3 regions of the Ruegeria sp. AK4 genome follow, and region 1 is predicted to be linked to each of the others. Evidence: riboswitches for the same ligand, from Rfam matches in the RefSeq annotation. Region 1 holds a riboswitch; each other region holds the start of a gene.

Region 1 (3,299 bases):
ATGAAAAGCGCAAGTTCAACCTCGGCTATCGGCGGGCAGAATTGCTGGCCCCGATGCCGGGCCTTGCGGCAGGCACCGCGTTGCGGGGGCATGAGTTCCATTATTCCTCGATCATCGACCAGCCGGATGCCCCATTGGCGCGGGTGTTTGACGCCGAGGGGACCGAAGGGCCGCAAACCGGCTCGGTCCGTGGCAATGTGACTGGCACGTTCTTTCACCTGATCGCCGAGGCCTCGGCATGAGCGGGTTCGTGTCGTTCATCGGTTCCGGTCCCGGCGACCCCGAGCTATTGACGCTGAAGGCCGTCGATCGGATGCAAAAGGCCGATGCGGTGCTGTTTGACGATCTGAGCAGCGGCCCGATCCTGACCCATGCGCGCGACGATGCCGATCTGGTCGGCGTCGGCAAACGGGCCGGTCGCCCCTCACCCAAGCAGGATCATGTCAGCCGGTTGCTGGTGGAATACGCCCAGACCGGGCAGCGTGTCGTGCGGCTGAAATCGGGCGATGGCGGGTTGTTCGGACGGCTTGAGGAAGAGCTGGTGGCCCTGCGCGCCGCCGGGATCGAATATGAGATCATTCCGGGCATCCCCTCAGCCGTTGCGGCGGCTGCCGCGGCAGGCATTCCGCTGACCCGCCGCCTGACCGCGCGGCGGGTGCAGTTCGTCACCGGCCACGATGTCAGCGGCAAGCTGCCAAAGGACCTGAACCTGCCCGCCCTCGCCGACCCCGGCGCGACGACGGTTGTGTTCATGGGCAAACGCACCTTCCCTTTGCTGGTCGAGGCGCTGCATGCCCACGGTCTGCCGTTGGACACGCCCGCGCTGATGGCCGAGTCGGTTTCGACGCCCGAGCAATCCCTGCAGCGCTCCACCATCGGCGCGCTGTCAGACCAGTTGCAGTCCGAGATCGGAACCGCCCCGGCCCTGATCCTGTACGGCCCGCTGGCAGAGTTCGACGATGTATGACCTGACCCTGATCGGCATCGGCACGGGCAATCCTGATCACGTGACATTTCAGGGCGCGAAGGCGATCCGTGCGGCGGACCTGATCCTGATCCCGCGCAAAGGTGAGAATAAGGCCGATCTGGCCGGACTGCGTGAGGAAATCATCGCGCAGGTGTCCGAGACGCCCCCCAACATCGCCTATTTCGACATTCCCAAACGCCGTTCCGAGGATGGCTACCTGCGCGGCGTGGATGAGTGGCACGACGCCATCGCCCTGCGCTGGCAAGAGGCGATCGCGGAGCATCCCGAGGCGCGCAGCGTCGCGCTGCTGATCTGGGGCGATCCGTCGCTCTATGACAGTTCTTTGCGAATCGCGTCGCGGCTGGACCCGCACCCTTCGACAAAGGTAATCCCCGGCATCACCGCTTTGCAGGCGCTGACTGCCGCTCATGCGATCCCGATCAACGATATTGGTGCGCCCTATGTTGTCACCACCGGGCGGCGCATCCGGGATGAGGGCTGGCCCGAGGCAGGATCGAAAGTGGCCGTGATGCTGGATGGCGAATGCTCGTTCCAAAGCCTCGAGATGGCAGATTACGATATCTGGTGGGGTGCCTATGTTGGCATGAAAGAGGAAATCCTGATCCGCGGCCCGCTGGCCGAGGTCGCACAGCGGATACTCGACACCCGCGCCCGGGCCCGCGCCGATCATGGCTGGATCATGGATATCTATTTGCTGAAAAAGCGCGGGATCTGACGCAAAAGGTCGCAAATGGCGATTGCGCCGCCCCAGACATCGCGGCTAAATGAATGCGTCTGGTCCCGCCGGAGACTTCCGGATGCTAAGAGGGAATTTGGTGCGGTTTCGCCAGAAGCCCAAGCCAAAGCCGCCCCCGCGACTGTAAGCGGTGAGCCCCTGTTCAACCAGCCACTCCCGATCACTCGGGGGGAAGGCGAACAGAGGCACCGACCCGCAAGCCAGGAGACCTGCCAGGCGACAAATGAAACACCAGCCGTCGGGTGCGGCGGCTTTGGAGGACAAGAAATGACAACACAAACGCAAACGGCTTCTGCCGCCAAGACAGGTCTCCTGCCGGTACTGTTCGCCGTGGCTCTGGGTTTTGGGGTGATCACCCTGACCGGCCATGTTCAGGCATCCGGCCTGCATGACGCCGCCCACGATGTGCGCCACGCGACCGGTTTCCCCTGCCACTAAGCCGATGTTCAGTCGCATTCTGACCAGCGCGTTGTTCGCTGGTGCTGCAGCGGGGCTGATTGCCGCCTTGCTGCAGCTTATTTTCGTGCAACCCGTGCTGTTGCATGCCGAGCTTTATGAATCCGGGGAGTTGATCCATTTCGGAGCCGAGGCCGTTTCGGCACATCCCGAACTGCCCGGCATGTTCTCGGACCTGACCCGCGACGCGCTAAGCGTCATATTCACGATGCTGACCTATACCGGCTACGCGCTGATTCTGGTCGCGCTGATGTCGGTCGCCGAAGGTCAGGGGCACAAGGTCGATGGCCGCACCGGCGTGCTGTGGGGCCTTGCGGGTTTCGTCGCGTTCCACTTCGCGCCGGGCTTCACACTCGCCCCCGAGGTGCCGGGCGTTGCGGCGGCGGATGTCGGCGCACGTCAGCTCTGGTGGTTTGCGACCGTGGCCTCCGCAGGTGTCGCCATGTGGCTGATCGCGTTTGGCGGCAACCTTGTCAGCTATGTCATCGCAGCCGTCCTGCTGATGGCCCCGCACCTGATCGGCGCGCCCGAGCCTGATGTCTTTACCGGCCCCGTGCCGACCGAGATCGGTGCCCTTTTCGCGGCGCGGGCCTTTGGCATCGGTCTGGTTGCCTGGGTGTTGGTGGGGTCTTTCTCCGGGTATTTCTGGCAGAAAGAAGCCAGCCACGCCGAAGCCAACGCGTGATCGGCCAACCCGATAACCCGCCGGGCGCAACCCCGGCGGGACTTTCTGTTTCCCAAGGAAAACAAATGTCTCGCCCCCTTGCTTTGTTTGCGATTGGTCTGGTCTTTGGCGGCGGCGCGGGGTTCGTGCTTGCGGCGGCCAATGGTGTTACCTTCGACGGCCACGATCACGCCGACCCGGCCCATCACGGCAGCCACAATGCCGAAGCCGCTGCGCATGACCATTCCGCAACGATCAACCTGCCGGCAGGGCCGGACGCCCCGGCCGTTGAAATTGCCATTGTCAAAGACCCGATGGCCGGTTGGAACCTGCATGTCATGCCGCAGAACTTTCGGTTTGCGCCGGAAAACGCCTCGGCCACCGACCAGCCCGGCGAAGGGCATGCCCATGTCTATGCGAACGGGGTGAAACTGGCGCGGCTCTATGGCAACTGG
Region 2 (3,299 bases), on a different contig from region 1:
CAGACCCGGTATCGTACGCGGCTGAACCGGATGATCGCGCAGGCGGATATCGTCAAGGTCTCGGACGAGGATCTGGACTGGATCGTCCCCGGCCCGGAAACCCTGACCGAGAAAGTGCCGCTTTTGCTGCAGGCGGGGCCTTCGGTGGTCATCGTGACCAGAGGTGGTGAAGGGGCCACAGGGTATCTGTCGGACGGAACCGAGGTCTCCGTGCCGGTTCAGCGGGTCGAGGTTGTCGATACGGTCGGCGCTGGCGACACGTTCAATGCCGGGGTTCTGGCCGAACTGCATCGCGCCGGACATCTGACCAAAGACGGTATTCGCGCGCTCAACGCCGACAGTCTTCGCGCTGCCCTGTCGTCCGGTGCCGCCGTTGCAGCCGTCACCGTATCCCGCGCCGGGGCAAACCCGCCCTGGGCGCACGAGCTTTAACCCCTTATAAGGGCAAACCCATGAAACGATCCGACATCAACCGCATCAAGTCCGAGGCGCAGGCGTTCATTCACTCTTTCGGTGCCGTGCTGCCCCCGTTTGCCGACTGGTCCCTCGACCAGATGCGCAGCGAAAAGGCGGCTGGCATACGGGACCGCAATCTGGGCTGGGACATAACCGATTACGGTCAGGGCCGATTTGATGAGCTGGGCCTGTTTCTGTTCACCCTGCGCAACGGCGACGCCAATGACCTCAGCCTCGGGCGCGGGATGTTATACGCGGAAAAGCTGCTGATCTCGCGCGACAAGCAGCTGTCCCCGATGCATCGCCATATCATAAAGGCCGAAGACATCATCAACCGGGGCGGTGGCGATCTGGTGATGGAGATTTACGCCTCGGATGAAGATGGGGGGATCGACCGGGAAAATCCTGTCATCGTGCCCAGCGATGGCTGCCCCGTCACGATCAAACCCGGTGAGCTTTTACGGCTTGCGCCGGGTCAAAGCGTCACGCTGATGCCGGGTATCTGGCACGCGTTCTGGGCGGAACGCGGTGATTGTCTGATCGGCGAGGTTTCGACCGTCAATGACGACCGCACCGACAATGTGTTCGAAGACCCGATCCCGCGCTTTGCGACAATCGAAGAAGATGCCGAGCCCGATTTCCTTCTGGTCGCAGATTACTGACAGGCGCCGGCCCCGGCTGGACCGAGACTCTTGACAACTATTCTATTCCCGGACTAGCTGCACGGGATGGTTCCCGACGGCGCGCCCGAGGGACGAAAATGGGAATACGGTGCGGCCTGTGCAGGCCAAAGCCGTGACTGCCCCCGCAACTGTAGGCGGAGAGCGACGTCAAATCACCACTGGCCAAAAGGCCGGGAAGGTTGACCGAGCGACGACCCGCAAGTCAGGAGACCTGCCATCATATGTTCAACCAACCCGGGGCGGGGTGTCCTGGAAGGAGGCTTTGATGGCACGCTTGCGTGTTCAAGATACCGGCACCACGTGTCCGCCATTGGCATTTTTCGGAGCGAAGAATGCCGCACGACACTGATCACCACGTTCTGATCTGCGAGACCTGTCAGGGGCCTGTGTCGGCGGACGCAGCAAAAGACGCACTGGACCGCCAGCTTCCCGACGGTTTCAAAACCCGCCTGATCGCCTGCATGGCCGGGTGCGAACGACCCATGACCGTTGGCCTGCAGGCCGCAGGCAAGGCCCAGTATCTGTTCGGCGACATTCAGACCGACAAGGACTTGACGGCGCTGGCCGACTTTGCCCGCCAGTATCGTGATAGCGCAGATGGCTGGACCAGCGCATCCGAGCGCCCCCCTGCCCTGCTCACCAAAACTCTGTCGCGCATGCCGCGTCTGCCGTCGGAGGACGGTTCATGAGTTTTCTGGTGGCCGAGGGTTTGGGATATTACGCGCTGAACGGAGATATGCTGCTGCAGGACACCTCGTTCAGCCTTGAAGAAGGCTCGATCCTGGCCATCGCCGGACCGAATGGCGCGGGCAAGACCACGCTGCTGAAACTGTTATGCGGGGCCGAACGTATGGCCCTTGGCGATGTCCGCATCCAGGGTCAAAGCCTGCGGAACCTCTCTGCCAGACAGCGGGCGCGGACGATTGCCGTGGTGGGGCAACAGGAATTCCCCGATGGTCGGCTGCGCTTGCGGGACTATGTTGCACTGGGTCAGATCCCGATCAAAGCGGACAGATCAGCCGCTGACCACGCAACCGACCTGAACCGCGTTCTGGATGTCACCGGCCTGTTCCATCTGGCAGAAAAACCGCTGGGCAGATTGTCAGGCGGGGAAAGGCAGCGCGCCCATATCGCAAGGGCGCTGGCGCAAAACCCGGTTTTGCTGTTTCTGGACGAACCGACCAACCATCTGGACCCCGACGCCAAGGGGCACATGCTGTCGCTGGTGGCAGAACTGGGCGTGACGGTCGTCATGATCGTCCACGATCTGGTCATGATCCCGGAATTTGCGACCCATGTCGCGCTGATGAAAGCCACGCGGCTGACCGGATTTGGACCGGTGAGCGAGGTGCTGACACCGGGCCGCGTCCGCGAAACCTTTGGCGTGGATTACCTGTGCTTTCAGCACGAAGGCCGTGTGATCCCTGCGCTCGATATCCGAAAACGCAAACTGTCACCTCAAAAGGATTTAGGATGAAGCAGAAACTCTGGCCTGTGGCGCTGATCACCGGTCTGGCAAGCGGCGCGGCGGCACAGGAAGTCTCGGTCGACAACTGCGGCGAACCGCTGGTGTTTGACACACAGCCCGAGCGATTGGTCGTGCATGACATGAACATGACCGACATGGCGTTTGCGCTTGGCCTGCAGGACAAAATCGTTGGCCTGACCGGCATCACCGGCTGGTACAAGACCAGCACCGATTTCGACGCGCAGCGCGGCGATATCCCTGAGCTCGCGCCGAAATACCCGACGATCGAGAACCTCGTCGCGGTTGAGCCCGACCTGTTCTTCGCAGGCTGGTATTACGGCATGAAACCGGGCGGAGATGTCACGCCCGACACGCTGGCCCCCTTCGGCATCAAAACCATGATCCTGACTGAAAGCTGCGTGCATCTGGACAAGGACCGCCCCGAAGCCAGCATGGACCTGCTGTTTGACGATGTTCTGCGTCTGGGCAAGGTGATGCATGTCGAAGACCGGGCCGAGGCGCTGGTGTCCGGCTGGAAAGTGCAGCTTGCCGCGATCAAAACCAAAACCTCAGATGTGACCAAGCCGCGTGTATTCCTGCTGGACGGGCCTGCTGATGCACCCTTTACCGCCGGTAAATACGCCATTCCCGACGCGATGATCGAGGCTGCTGGCGGTGTGAACGTGACCCAT
Region 3 (3,299 bases), on a different contig from region 1:
TCGGCGGCGCGGGTGATCAGCGCCAGCGCATCCTCGGCGATCTGGGCCCCTTCGGCATCGGCGATCTTGCGCAGCAGGTCGATCATGTCTTCCGGTTCGATCCGGCGCAGATCAAAACGCTGGCAGCGCGACAGCACCGTGACCGGGACCTTGCGGATCTCGGTGGTGGCGAAGATGAACTTCACATGTTCGGGCGGTTCCTCGAGCGTTTTGAGCAGCGCGTTGAAGGCGCTGGTCGAGAGCATGTGAACCTCATCGATGATGTAAATCTTGTAGCGGGCCGAGGCTGCGCGGTAGCGGACGCTGTCGATGATCTCGCGAATATCGTTGACGCCGGTGCGGCTGGCGGCGTCCATCTCCATCACGTCGACATGGCGGCCTTCCATGATCGCCACGCAATGTTCGCACTGGCCGCAAGGTTCAGTCGTGGGGCCGCCCTGACCATCCGGCCCGATGCAGTTCATCCCTTTGGCGATGATGCGCGCCGTGGTGGTCTTGCCGGTGCCGCGAATGCCTGTCATGACAAAGGCTTGCGCGATGCGGTCCGCCTCGAACGCGTTTTTCAGCGTGCGCACCATCGCGTCCTGTCCCACAAGATCGGCGAAAGTTTCCGGGCGGTATTTGCGGGCGAGAACCTGATAGGCGGGGCTGGGCGTGTCGGTCATGTCTGCTTTCGCGGATTCGAGTTCTGCCGCAGCGTAGAGGTCGCCGCCGCCCGCGTCCACAGCGCGTCGTCAGGATTTTTGTTTTGGAAAACGCGGGTCCTTGCGTAAACTGGTTCGGCCTATTCCAGAGACTGTATTTTTGGCGATTATTTCATGAGGGGACTTGGTTTATGTCTCAGATGGCGATCTACGCGCTGCAAGTTGGGGGCGGTACGCTGGCCCTGACGCCGATTCCGGGCTGCAGCGGGGACTATTCCGGTGATCTGGAACTGATTTCGGACTGGAAGCCGGGGCTGGTGATTTCGATGACCACCGCGGTCGAGATGTTGCAGCACGGCGCGCAGGATTTCGGCAGCGATATTCAGGGCCGCGCCAGCCGTTGGGTGCATCTGCCGGTCGAGGATTTCGGCGCACCACCGCAGGCGGTGCTTGACGCGTGGCCCTCGGTCAGCGCGACGGTGCGGCATGCGCTGTCCGGCGGCGGGCGGGTGCTGGTCCATTGCCGGGGCGGCTGCGGCCGGTCGGGCATGGTTGTCCTGCGGCTGATGGTCGAATGCGGAGAGCCCCCGCAAAAGGCGCTGGCGCGGTTGCGGGCCATCCGGCCCTGCGCGGTCGAGACCGAGGGGCAGATGGCCTGGGCCGTCGGGACGGCACAGGTGGTGAGTGACGCTTGACTCAGGCTGAAACCCGATGCGGTTCAGCCCGCCTTTCGGGCGGGGTGATCGCTGTTGCGTCAAGCATTGCGCAGGGTGGGCTGGCGACTACACCCGCGGGCAATGGGCTGAAGCCTGTGCCAAAAATCATGTCGGCGTAGCGGTCCAGCCTGTCCAGATCATCCTCGGCGCCCTTGCCGCAAAACACCCGGATCTGATCCGGACGAGCGCGGAACCGGGCGGTGCAGCCGCCGGGGCAAAACCTCAGCTCGCTGCTGCCTTCGATTTCGAACTCAGCCGTGGTGGCGGGTCCGGCTTCTGCCACCGCCTGTGTCAGCGCACGCGCCATCCGGGCCAGCGCCGGGCAGGTTTTGCCGGTCCGCTGGCACACGGTTGCGGTGAATTCATGCGTCTTTGTCTTCCAGATCATCCTGCGCCCTCCGCGCGGCGGACGGGGGATGTGGATCAGGTAGGACTGCGCGAAGCTGTCAGGACCTGCCCGGACACCCCGCCCGAGTTTCGGTTTCAGTTCTGATGGCAGGTCTCCTGACTTGCGGGTCAAAGCGTTGCCGACCTTCCCAGCCTTTCGGCCAGTGGTGTTCCGGCAGTGCTCACCGCTTACAGTTGCGGGGGCAGTCGCGGCCTTGGTTCGTTCCGGCATCGCCGGGCAGAACCGCACCGAGTTCCCTTTTCATCCCGACCCCTTGTGGGGGCCGGAAACCATCACACAATCGCTAGCGGTTGGCCGGGCCCCGAGTCAAGCTGATCTTGATCCGCATTTTGCGCCCTCGGCCCGAAGTGGACGTTTGGTCATGTGGCTTCGCTGTTGACTTGGCCGTGCCGTTCAGCGCCTGATCAAGAAATGAACCGAATAGTTCAGATTGATTCCGAGGGTGCCATGTTGGACGCGCAGCAAACGGTTTTGACAGAAGACTTCCAGTTTCCGTCCGGCCCGGCGATGCTGTCGGCGCGGCTGTACCGCCCGGTTTCCGATCCCGAAACTGTAGTTGTGCTGAACAGCGCCACCGGCGTTCCGCGCGAGTACTACCGGCATTTTGCCCATTGGCTGGCATCGGACCGGGGCATGGCCTGCCTGACCTATGATTATCGCGATTTCGGGTCGTCCGCGTCGGGGCCGTTGAAGCACTCAAAGGCCACGATGGCGGATTGGGCCCTGATCGACATGCCCGCCGCCCGCGCCGAGATGCGCCGCCGCTTCCCTGACGCGCAGCACTGGACCATCGGCCATTCGGTCGGGGCGATGCTGGGACCGGTGCAGCCCGATATCGACCGGATCGATCGCATGATCTGCGTGTGTTCGGGGCTGGTCACGCTGTCGGATCATCCCTGGCCGTATCGGGCGCTGGCAGGGCTGTTCTGGTACGGCCACGCGCCGCTGACGGTTCACGCGATGGGTTACCTGCCGGGCAAGGCGCTGGGGTTTGGCTCGGATTTGCCTGCGCCTGTCTATTGGCAGTGGCGCAGATGGTGCACGGCGCCGCTCAACTACGTGCCCGACATTGGCACGAGCCTGCCAGAGGCCAAATGGTCCGGGTCAGGCGTGCCTGTGGACCTGTTCACCTTTGAAGACGATCAGATGGTCCCGCCCGAAGCCGTCTGGCGGCTGGCCGATCTGTACGGGTCCGGGGCAAAACGGCACCTGCTGTCGCCAAAAGACTTCGGCGTAAGCGATATCGGCCATATCGGCGTTTTTGCGCGCCGCAACGCTGCCGTCTGGCCGCGTCTGATTGGCTGAGAAAGGGCACCGGTGATCCGGTGCCCCTGCCGTCACAGACCCTTGCGGGACTTCTTGTCCTGCATCACGGACCGCACCATCTTGCCGAACGCCTTGTCGCGCGCCCGGGACTGCGCCACGGTTTCAGAATTCCTCTGATCCTCGCGCCGCAGCTTCCGCCACCGCTCCAGCCGGTCGGCATCCAGCGTACCGTCCCCGATGGCCGCCTGCACGGCGCAACCGGGT

What was found. A riboswitch is a leader RNA that binds a small molecule or an ion and turns the genes downstream of it on or off. The one in region 1 is predicted to bind cobalamin.
Region 2: linked by a shared signal. The riboswitch ahead of ACR0EZ_RS05340 (DUF1636 family protein) and the one ahead of ACR0EZ_RS12510 (CbtB domain-containing protein) in region 1 are both predicted to bind cobalamin.
Region 3: linked by a shared signal. The riboswitch ahead of ACR0EZ_RS21220 (hypothetical protein) and the one ahead of ACR0EZ_RS12510 (CbtB domain-containing protein) in region 1 are both predicted to bind cobalamin.

What each region holds. Positions count from the first base shown of each region.
Region 1 is NZ_JBQFXS010000006.1:76,283-79,581, reverse strand. It holds gene ACR0EZ_RS12525 (cobyrinic acid a,c-diamide synthase CobB) at 1-242, shown strand, start outside; gene cobA (uroporphyrinogen-III C-methyltransferase) at 239-967, shown strand; gene cobF (precorrin-6A synthase (deacetylating)) at 960-1,703, shown strand; cobalamin riboswitch at 1,747-1,955, shown strand; gene ACR0EZ_RS12510 (CbtB domain-containing protein) at 1,992-2,162, shown strand; gene ACR0EZ_RS12505 (CbtA family protein) at 2,167-2,865, shown strand; gene ACR0EZ_RS12500 (hypothetical protein) at 2,931-3,299, shown strand, end outside.
Region 2 is NZ_JBQFXS010000002.1:309,671-312,969, forward strand. It holds gene ACR0EZ_RS05330 (carbohydrate kinase family protein) at 1-432, shown strand, start outside; gene ACR0EZ_RS05335 (D-lyxose/D-mannose family sugar isomerase) at 453-1,118, shown strand; cobalamin riboswitch at 1,169-1,372, shown strand; gene ACR0EZ_RS05340 (DUF1636 family protein) at 1,472-1,828, shown strand; gene ACR0EZ_RS05345 (ABC transporter ATP-binding protein) at 1,825-2,616, shown strand; gene ACR0EZ_RS05350 (ABC transporter substrate-binding protein) at 2,613-3,299, shown strand, end outside.
Region 3 is NZ_JBQFXS010000019.1:12,022-15,320, forward strand. It holds gene ACR0EZ_RS21210 (DNA polymerase III subunit gamma/tau) at 1-665, opposite strand, end outside; gene ACR0EZ_RS21215 (protein-tyrosine phosphatase family protein) at 836-1,339, shown strand; gene ACR0EZ_RS21220 (hypothetical protein) at 1,341-1,748, opposite strand; cobalamin riboswitch at 1,838-2,057, opposite strand; gene ACR0EZ_RS21225 (alpha/beta hydrolase family protein) at 2,181-3,074, shown strand; gene rsgA (ribosome small subunit-dependent GTPase A) at 3,107-3,299, opposite strand, start outside.